DNA from 3 places in the Rhodococcus sp. NPDC055024 genome. Region 3 is predicted to be linked to each of the others. Evidence: riboswitches for the same ligand, from Rfam matches in the RefSeq annotation. Region 3 holds a riboswitch; each other region holds the start of a gene.
What was found. Region 3 has a riboswitch for thiamine pyrophosphate ahead of ACWF6P_RS21415 (3-oxoacyl-ACP reductase). Riboswitches for the same ligand answer to the same signal wherever they lie in the genome.

Region 1: another riboswitch for thiamine pyrophosphate. It lies ahead of thiO (glycine oxidase ThiO); the one in region 3 lies ahead of ACWF6P_RS21415 (3-oxoacyl-ACP reductase).
Region 2: another riboswitch for thiamine pyrophosphate. It lies ahead of ACWF6P_RS30430 (TenA family protein); the one in region 3 lies ahead of ACWF6P_RS21415 (3-oxoacyl-ACP reductase).

Annotation. Positions count from the first base shown of each region.
Region 1 covers NZ_JBSGVT010000004.1:67,316-69,575, reverse strand. The annotation lists gene thiO (glycine oxidase ThiO) at 1-810, opposite strand, end outside; TPP riboswitch at 810-956, opposite strand; gene thiE (thiamine phosphate synthase) at 983-1,678, shown strand; gene ACWF6P_RS11065 (hypothetical protein) at 1,927-2,058, shown strand; gene ACWF6P_RS11060 (NUDIX hydrolase) at 2,151-2,260, opposite strand, start outside.
Region 2 covers NZ_JBSGVT010000024.1:56,490-58,749, forward strand. The annotation lists gene ACWF6P_RS30425 (ABC transporter substrate-binding protein) at 1-673, opposite strand, end outside; gene ACWF6P_RS30430 (TenA family protein) at 673-1,416, opposite strand; TPP riboswitch at 1,404-1,499, opposite strand; gene ACWF6P_RS30435 (carboxylesterase/lipase family protein) at 1,630-2,260, shown strand, end outside.
Region 3 covers NZ_JBSGVT010000010.1:167,226-169,485, reverse strand. The annotation lists gene ACWF6P_RS21420 (LLM class flavin-dependent oxidoreductase) at 1-208, opposite strand, end outside; gene ACWF6P_RS21415 (3-oxoacyl-ACP reductase) at 208-999, opposite strand; TPP riboswitch at 990-1,083, opposite strand; gene ACWF6P_RS21410 (DoxX family protein) at 1,223-1,663, shown strand; gene ACWF6P_RS21405 (AurF N-oxygenase family protein) at 1,768-2,260, shown strand, end outside.

The sequences.
Region 1 (2,260 bases), on a different contig from region 3:
CAGATCCCGCACTCCCGCCATGGTGACCTGAGTGTCCTCACCGGACTCGTATTGTGTTGCGCCGACGACGATTCCGTCGCCGCGCGGGACGAGATACGCGGGTCGTCCGTGGACACTTCCGCGGATTGTACGGCTGGGCGCCGGGGTGACCCCAGGCCTGCCGCGCAGGCGAAGGATCTCACCCTTGACCGGCCGCACCGGCAGTCCGGGCCACAGCTTGGGTGACGCGATACCGGCGGTGAGCACTATCTGATCGGTATCGAGTTCGGCAAGGTCGTCGACGGCACGCGCGATCAATTCGACGCCGGATTCCGCACAAGCCTTCTGCAAGGCCTCCAGCAGAAGTCTGTTGTCGACGGCGGACTCACCGACAGCCATGAGTCCCGACCGGATGCCGCGGCCGAGCATCGGTTCGAGTTCACGGATGCGGGCGCGACCGAGGATTTCGAGTTCATGGCCCTGCGAGCTCACCCATTCGGCGATGGTCTGCAGGTCCTGCGCGTCGGCAGCATCGAGAGCGACCGTCAGCGAGCTGTCCGCGGTGAAGACCGAGGGACCGAATTTTCCGAGCTCTTCACCGAACGTCGGCCACCGCTCCAGGGAGGCCGCGCCGACGGTCAACGCTGTTTCCTCACCCGGCCAGCCTTCGGACAGTGGGGCAAGCATTCCGCCCGCCACCCACGAAGCCCCTGATCCGATGGACGGGTCGTACAACCGAACAGTCCAACCGTCGCGGGCTGCGCGCCACGCTATGGCGAGACCGATGACACCGCCGCCGACCACCGACACCGTACGAGCGTGTGTATTCACGAAACTCCACCTCCACTTCCTGCGCCGGCATGATCCGGGTCAGGTCTGACGGTCGGGATCTGGTCGCGATCCCCTCTCAGCCCTACGAACCTCGCAGTCACGACAAAAAGTGACGACGACGTTTCAGGACTCCCGTGTCGAACCTTGCTCCCTAGAGGCTACCGTTTGCTCCGTGCACCCCACACATCCCAGTAACGACATCGACCGGCGCGAGCGCCTGGCAGCAGCACGGCTGTACCTGTGCACCGACGCGCGCCGCGAGAAAGGCGACCTCGCGCAGTTCGCCGAGGCAGCATTGTCCGGCGGAGTCGACATCATCCAACTGCGCGACAAAGGCTCTGCCGGTGAGCGCGAGTTCGGCCCGCTCGAGGCCAAGGACGAACTGGTAGCGCTGGGTATTCTCGCAACTGCAGCACGGCGCCACGGCGCATTGTTGGCCGTCAACGACCGCGCGGATCTCGCAATGGCTTCCGGTGCCGACATCCTCCACCTCGGCCAGAACGACATCCCCGTCCCCTACGCGCGAACTGTTGTCGGCGAAGACGTCGTCATCGGCCGTTCGACGAGCAGTCGCGCACAGGCGAGTCTGGCCGCCATCGAAGAGGGCGTCGACTACTTCTGCACCGGGCCGGTCTGGGCGACACCGACCAAACCGAATCGAAGTGCTTCCGGCCTGGAACTGGTTCGGTCGACTGCCGACGCCGCACCGCCGCGACCCTGGTTCGCGATCGGCGGCATCGACGAGGAACGCCTGCCAGAGCTTCTCGATGCCGGCGCCACTCGCATCGTCGTCGTGCGTGCAATCACGCAAGCATCGGATCCCCAGGCGGCCGCGCAACGCCTCGCCGCGGCAGTCGCCGGACGCTGAAAACCGGTAACTGGCGACCGTCAACTGTTTGCCGGGACAAATCCGCACAGTTACGGGTCAGCACGCCTCGCGTGAAACATGAACGGAAGTTGTCCGATCAGACAACAAACCCCCAGTTCCTAGGTGCGATTGGATGTCCGAAAAGTCGGATTAAGTGATCTTGCTCACAGTTGCTTCGATTGCGTGTCACATCCCATTCGGTTTGTTGTAGTTTACCTCCAGTTACTAACTGAACCTAGGAGCACTAAATGGGATCCCTCGACACCGGCTCGCTCAGCACCGAATCGCTCGAAGACCTGAACCTCGGCAAGATCAGCGAGCTGCTCAAGCTCGGTATCACCGCGGTCAGCTTCATCACGGCGCTGAACTCGCTCAGCTGAGCCTCGTTTCGGTCGACGACCGAAACACCGAAGGGCCGGACTCCCGCGGAGTCCGGCCCTTCTGCTGTGTACGAACAGTTGAAACTCGAGTGCTACGACTGTGTACTGCTCGCCGTCCTGCTCGCCTCGGACAGGTTCTGGTCGCTGTCTTCGGGGGAGCTACCTGACAACCATCCGAATCCGCCGTCCTCGAGCACGACGG
Region 2 (2,260 bases), on a different contig from region 3:
CGTTGATCACGATCGAATACGCATCGGGGAAGCCGTAATCGGTGTACTGGAAGTACCGCATCGGAGTTCCGTTTCGCTCCGCTTCGAGGCCTTCCCAAGCAAAGTAGGAGACGGTGAAGTCTGCCTGGCCCGAGTACACGGCTTCGTACGCGGAAGTTCCGAGCGTGACCGTCGTGAAGTTCCCGGTCCCGCCGTCGTTGCGGATGATCTGCTGCAGCGTTTCGACTTCGCCGGGATCGCCGAACCCGGCGTACGTCTTCCCGTCGAGATCACGTGGGCGCGTGATGTCCGCACGATCCGCCTTCACACCGATGCCGGTGGCGCGGTGCTGAAGTGGCGCGATGACAGACGTCGTGGCGGCGCCGGCCGCGCGGGCGAACGTGGCCTGACTCTGCGTACTGATACCGAACTCGGCGTTGCCGGCGTCGACCAGGGTGTCGGGAGAGGTGTTGTTGTAGGGCAGGATCGAGACATCCAGACCGGCGTCTTCGAAGTAGCCCTCTTGGAGTGCAACGTACAAACCGGTGTGGTTCGTGTTCGGTGTCCAGTCGAGTGCGAACCGAATGGTCCCGTCGGAAGACCCGGTGTCGGCGGCGCATCCGGTCAGAACTGTGATTGCGGCTGCGATCGCGGCAGAGGTGGCGAGGGTGCGGCGTAGTGCCGCAAACGACATCACGACGCCGGCCAAGGCTGCTGGTGGAGTGCGGAATCCCAGAACATCAGCTCGTAGCGACTGGCGATGCGGAACGCTTCACTCATCGCCTCACGTTCTGTCTCGGTGGCTGCCTCAGCGGCCGCGTCGACCAGTACGCGAGCCTGCGCCACAGACTCGTGAAATTCGGGTGCGTCGTAGGTTGTGACCCACTGCGCGTACGGGTGTGACGGATCGGCGTCGAGCACCTCGCGCGCTGAAGCGGCAAGATCGCGGCCGACCTCGGCGTAGATCCAGAAGCAGGGGAGTACCGCCGCTGCGGAGACCGGGTAAGGCGAGGTTGCTGCAGTCGCCGTCAGATACGAGACGTATCCCAGGCAGGCCTGCGAATGCTCCAGGTTTCCCGATCCCGCGGGAAGAATTCCGCCGGTGAGCAGTCCGTCGTGAAGCGCAGATTCCACTGTCGCTGCCGTGGACGCGGAATTGGACCAGAAGCCCGCGGACTGCGGATCGGGTGCGTGGGCCGCGACCAGGGACAAGGCCTTCGAATATCCCTCCAGATAGAGCTTGTCCTGCTCGATGTACGTACGGAACGCGTCGAGAGGCAGTGTTCCGTCGCCGAGGCGTTTGAGGAACTCGAGTGAGTCGATCGACTCGCGGAGTGCCTTCGTCTCGGCCCAGAGTCGATCGGTGAACCGATCCGTCGACGGCGCTGTGGCCACCGAGTTTTCGGCAGAATTGTATGCAGGCTGCGTAGTAGCCATGACATCCCTTCGTCAGCATTACCTGATCAGGTTCCCGGGTGTGTTCTCAGCCCCGCCCATGCGGAGCACCCCGTGTCAGAACTAGGCGACCTTAACACCGAGCCTCTCCTTCGTCGGCGCCTACCTGGCAGTTGAGTAATCGGCGCACACCGGCCTTAAGTTGGTACGTTTGGTCTTGTTTGCCACACGCGCGGGTCGGGAGGGGATTCAGACATGGAGACCGACGTTCGACCGAATCTTGGAGAGGACGGAACTCTCGTGATCCGTGCCCGAGGCGGAGAAGCCCGGGGATATCCGGATGGCGGAGTATTCGCGTGGAAGGGCATGCCCTACGCATCAGCGCCGGTGGGTGAGCGGAGATTCCGCGCGCCGCAACCCGCAGGGCCGTGGGACGGGGTACGCGACTGTCGTGAGTTCGGGCCGATCGCGCCGCAAGGGCAGAGTCCGGCGGTTCCGATCGACCGTGCTTTCAAGATCGACGAGGACTGTCTGTCGATCAACGTGTGGGCCCCGCGCCCCGACGGAACGCCGCGACCGGTGATGGTGTGGATTCACGGCGGTGCGTACTGCCTCGGGTCCGCCGCGCAAACAATCTACGACGGCCGTCATCTGGCTGAAACCGGAGACGTCGTTCTCGTCTCCTTCAACTATCGCGTCGGTGCCCTCGGATTCCTGGACCTGTCTGGATTCTCCACCGCGGATACCGTTTTCGAATCGAACTGTGGTCTGCGAGACCAGATTGCGGCACTCGAGTGGGTTCGGGACAACATCGACGCCTTCGGTGGTGATCCGGGAGCAGTGACCGTCTTCGGTGAGTCCTCCGGCGCAGGATCCATCACGACGC
Region 3 (2,260 bases):
ACCACGACGCACCCGACTCGGGTTCGCGAACACTGTGACCGTCAGCGAAGAAGACGGCGTCCAGCTTGCCGCGTTCGGCGATCTGGGCGAGCGACTCGTAATACGTGATGTCGCCGAGCCTTTCGACCGGTGAGTCGCGGTGACGCCACGCTGCACTGTGATGTCCGCACCCGAGAAGAAACGCACCTATCCGTAGCTGTGTTCCCATCAGTTCTTGACGAGTCCGCCGTCGACAACCAGGTTCTGGCCGGTCACGGCCCGCGACCAGGGCGAGGCGAAGAACAGTGCGGCGTCGGCGAATTCGTCCGGTGTCGTGACCCGGCGCAGGGGAGTACTTGCCGCGATCATGTCGAATACTGCTTCCGGCGTCGCGGCACTCGCGTCCGTGGTGCGGAGCAAGCCGCCGGAGACCATGTTGACGGTGATCCCGTCCGGACCGAGGTCCGCGGACAATGTCCTCGTCAGTGCCAGCAGTGCGGCTTTGGCGGCGGTGTAGTCGTGGTACGGAACTACCGGATTCTGGACCAGATTGGTTCCGACAGTGATGATTCGGCCGAACCCGAGTTCTCGCATGCCGGGGAGTGCTGCCTGGGTGGTGTTGAGTGTCCCGGCGACAGCTCCGCGTAGTTGGGAGTCGAAGTCGGCCCAGGTGATCGTGTCCGCGTTCGGCCGGGCGTCACCGTTGAACGAGAAGTCGACGAGTGCATTGTCGACCACGGTCGAGATCGGTGCGTCGAATCGCTCGAGTGCAGCGGCGAACAACTGATCGACGGAGCTGCGGTCCGTCACGTCCGCCTGGACTGCGAAGGTGCGATCCTCGCCAAGTTCGGCGACCAGGGCCTCGGCGGCATCACGGCTCTTGTTGTAGTTCACGATCACCCGGGCGCCTGAGCGGGAGAATGCTCGGCTCAGTGCGGCTCCGAGCCCGCGGGCGCCACCGGTGATCAGGACGATCTGCTCGCTGAGTTCGAGAGCGCGCTGAAATTGCTGTTCGGTCATGTCGACATCCCTCCGCCAGTGCTAACTGGTCAGGTTCATCGGGTCTGATCTCAGCCGACTTTTTCGGCACCCCGTGTCGCCGTCCATCAGATCACGAGAGGTGAACCCACCTGAACGCCGGGTGCGTGGTAATTGCCGGCGCGATGAGTTTTCGATCGCTGGGGAGTCGTTATTGGCAAGCGAAGTGGCAACCGGCCGCTCGCCTTCGCCCCGGGAGATTCCGATGACTACCCAGCCTGCCCACCACGACACCCTTTCCGGTGATGCAACACGAACGGCACCTTCGGGGACCGCGCGCAAGGTCGGATACGTCCTGAGTGGTCTGTTCGTACTTTTCATGCTGTTCGACGGCATCATCCACATCCTCAATCTGCAGACGGTCAAGGACGCCTCGGCCGAACTGGGGCTGCCCGACTCTCTTGCCCTGACAGCCGGGGTTGTGCAGTTGATCTGCCTTGCGCTGTACGTGATTCCGCGAACGTCCGTGCTCGGCGCGATTCTGCTCACCGGTTACCTGGGTGGCGCTGTGTTGACCAACCTTCGAGCTGAACAGCCTCTGGTGAGCACCACATTGTTTGCCGTCTACGCCGGAATCGTGATGTGGGCTGGACTGTATCTCCGAGATGAGAAGGTTCGCGAGATCATTCCGCTCCGTCGGGCCTGAAATCAGGCTACCGAAGGGGTTGCGTGGGACGCGGTGTCCCATTATGTTTGACCTCATTCAAGTCCGTCGACTGCAATCGGCGGACTGGCCGTGAGGAGACACCGATGGCTCGGTCAGCGTCGATCGAAGTGGAAATGCCGTACCACGAGGTACTGCAGACTTTGTCCGAGGGCTCAGTGGCCCGCAGTTTTGATCCCTACCTTGACATCGACTGGGATTCACCAGAGTTCGCGATCGATCCACATGATCCGAGATGGGTGCTCTCGTCCGTCTCGGACCCCCTCGGCGCGACGCAGTGGTACCAGAAGCAGTCCCTGGAACGTCGAATCGCGATGGGAATGTGGCGTCAGGCCAACGTGACCAAGGTGGGTTCGGCATTCGAGAGCATCTTGATCCGGGGAATGCTGCAGTACATCATGGCGCTTCCCAATCAGTCACCCGAGTTCCGGTACTGCCTGCACGAGATGACCGAAGAGTGCAATCACATCCAGATGTTCCAGGAACTCGTCAATCGTATGGACATCGACGTGCCGGGTATGCGTCCGATGTTCCGGCGACTCTCGCCCATCATCGGAGTGCTGGGTGCAAAGTTCCCGG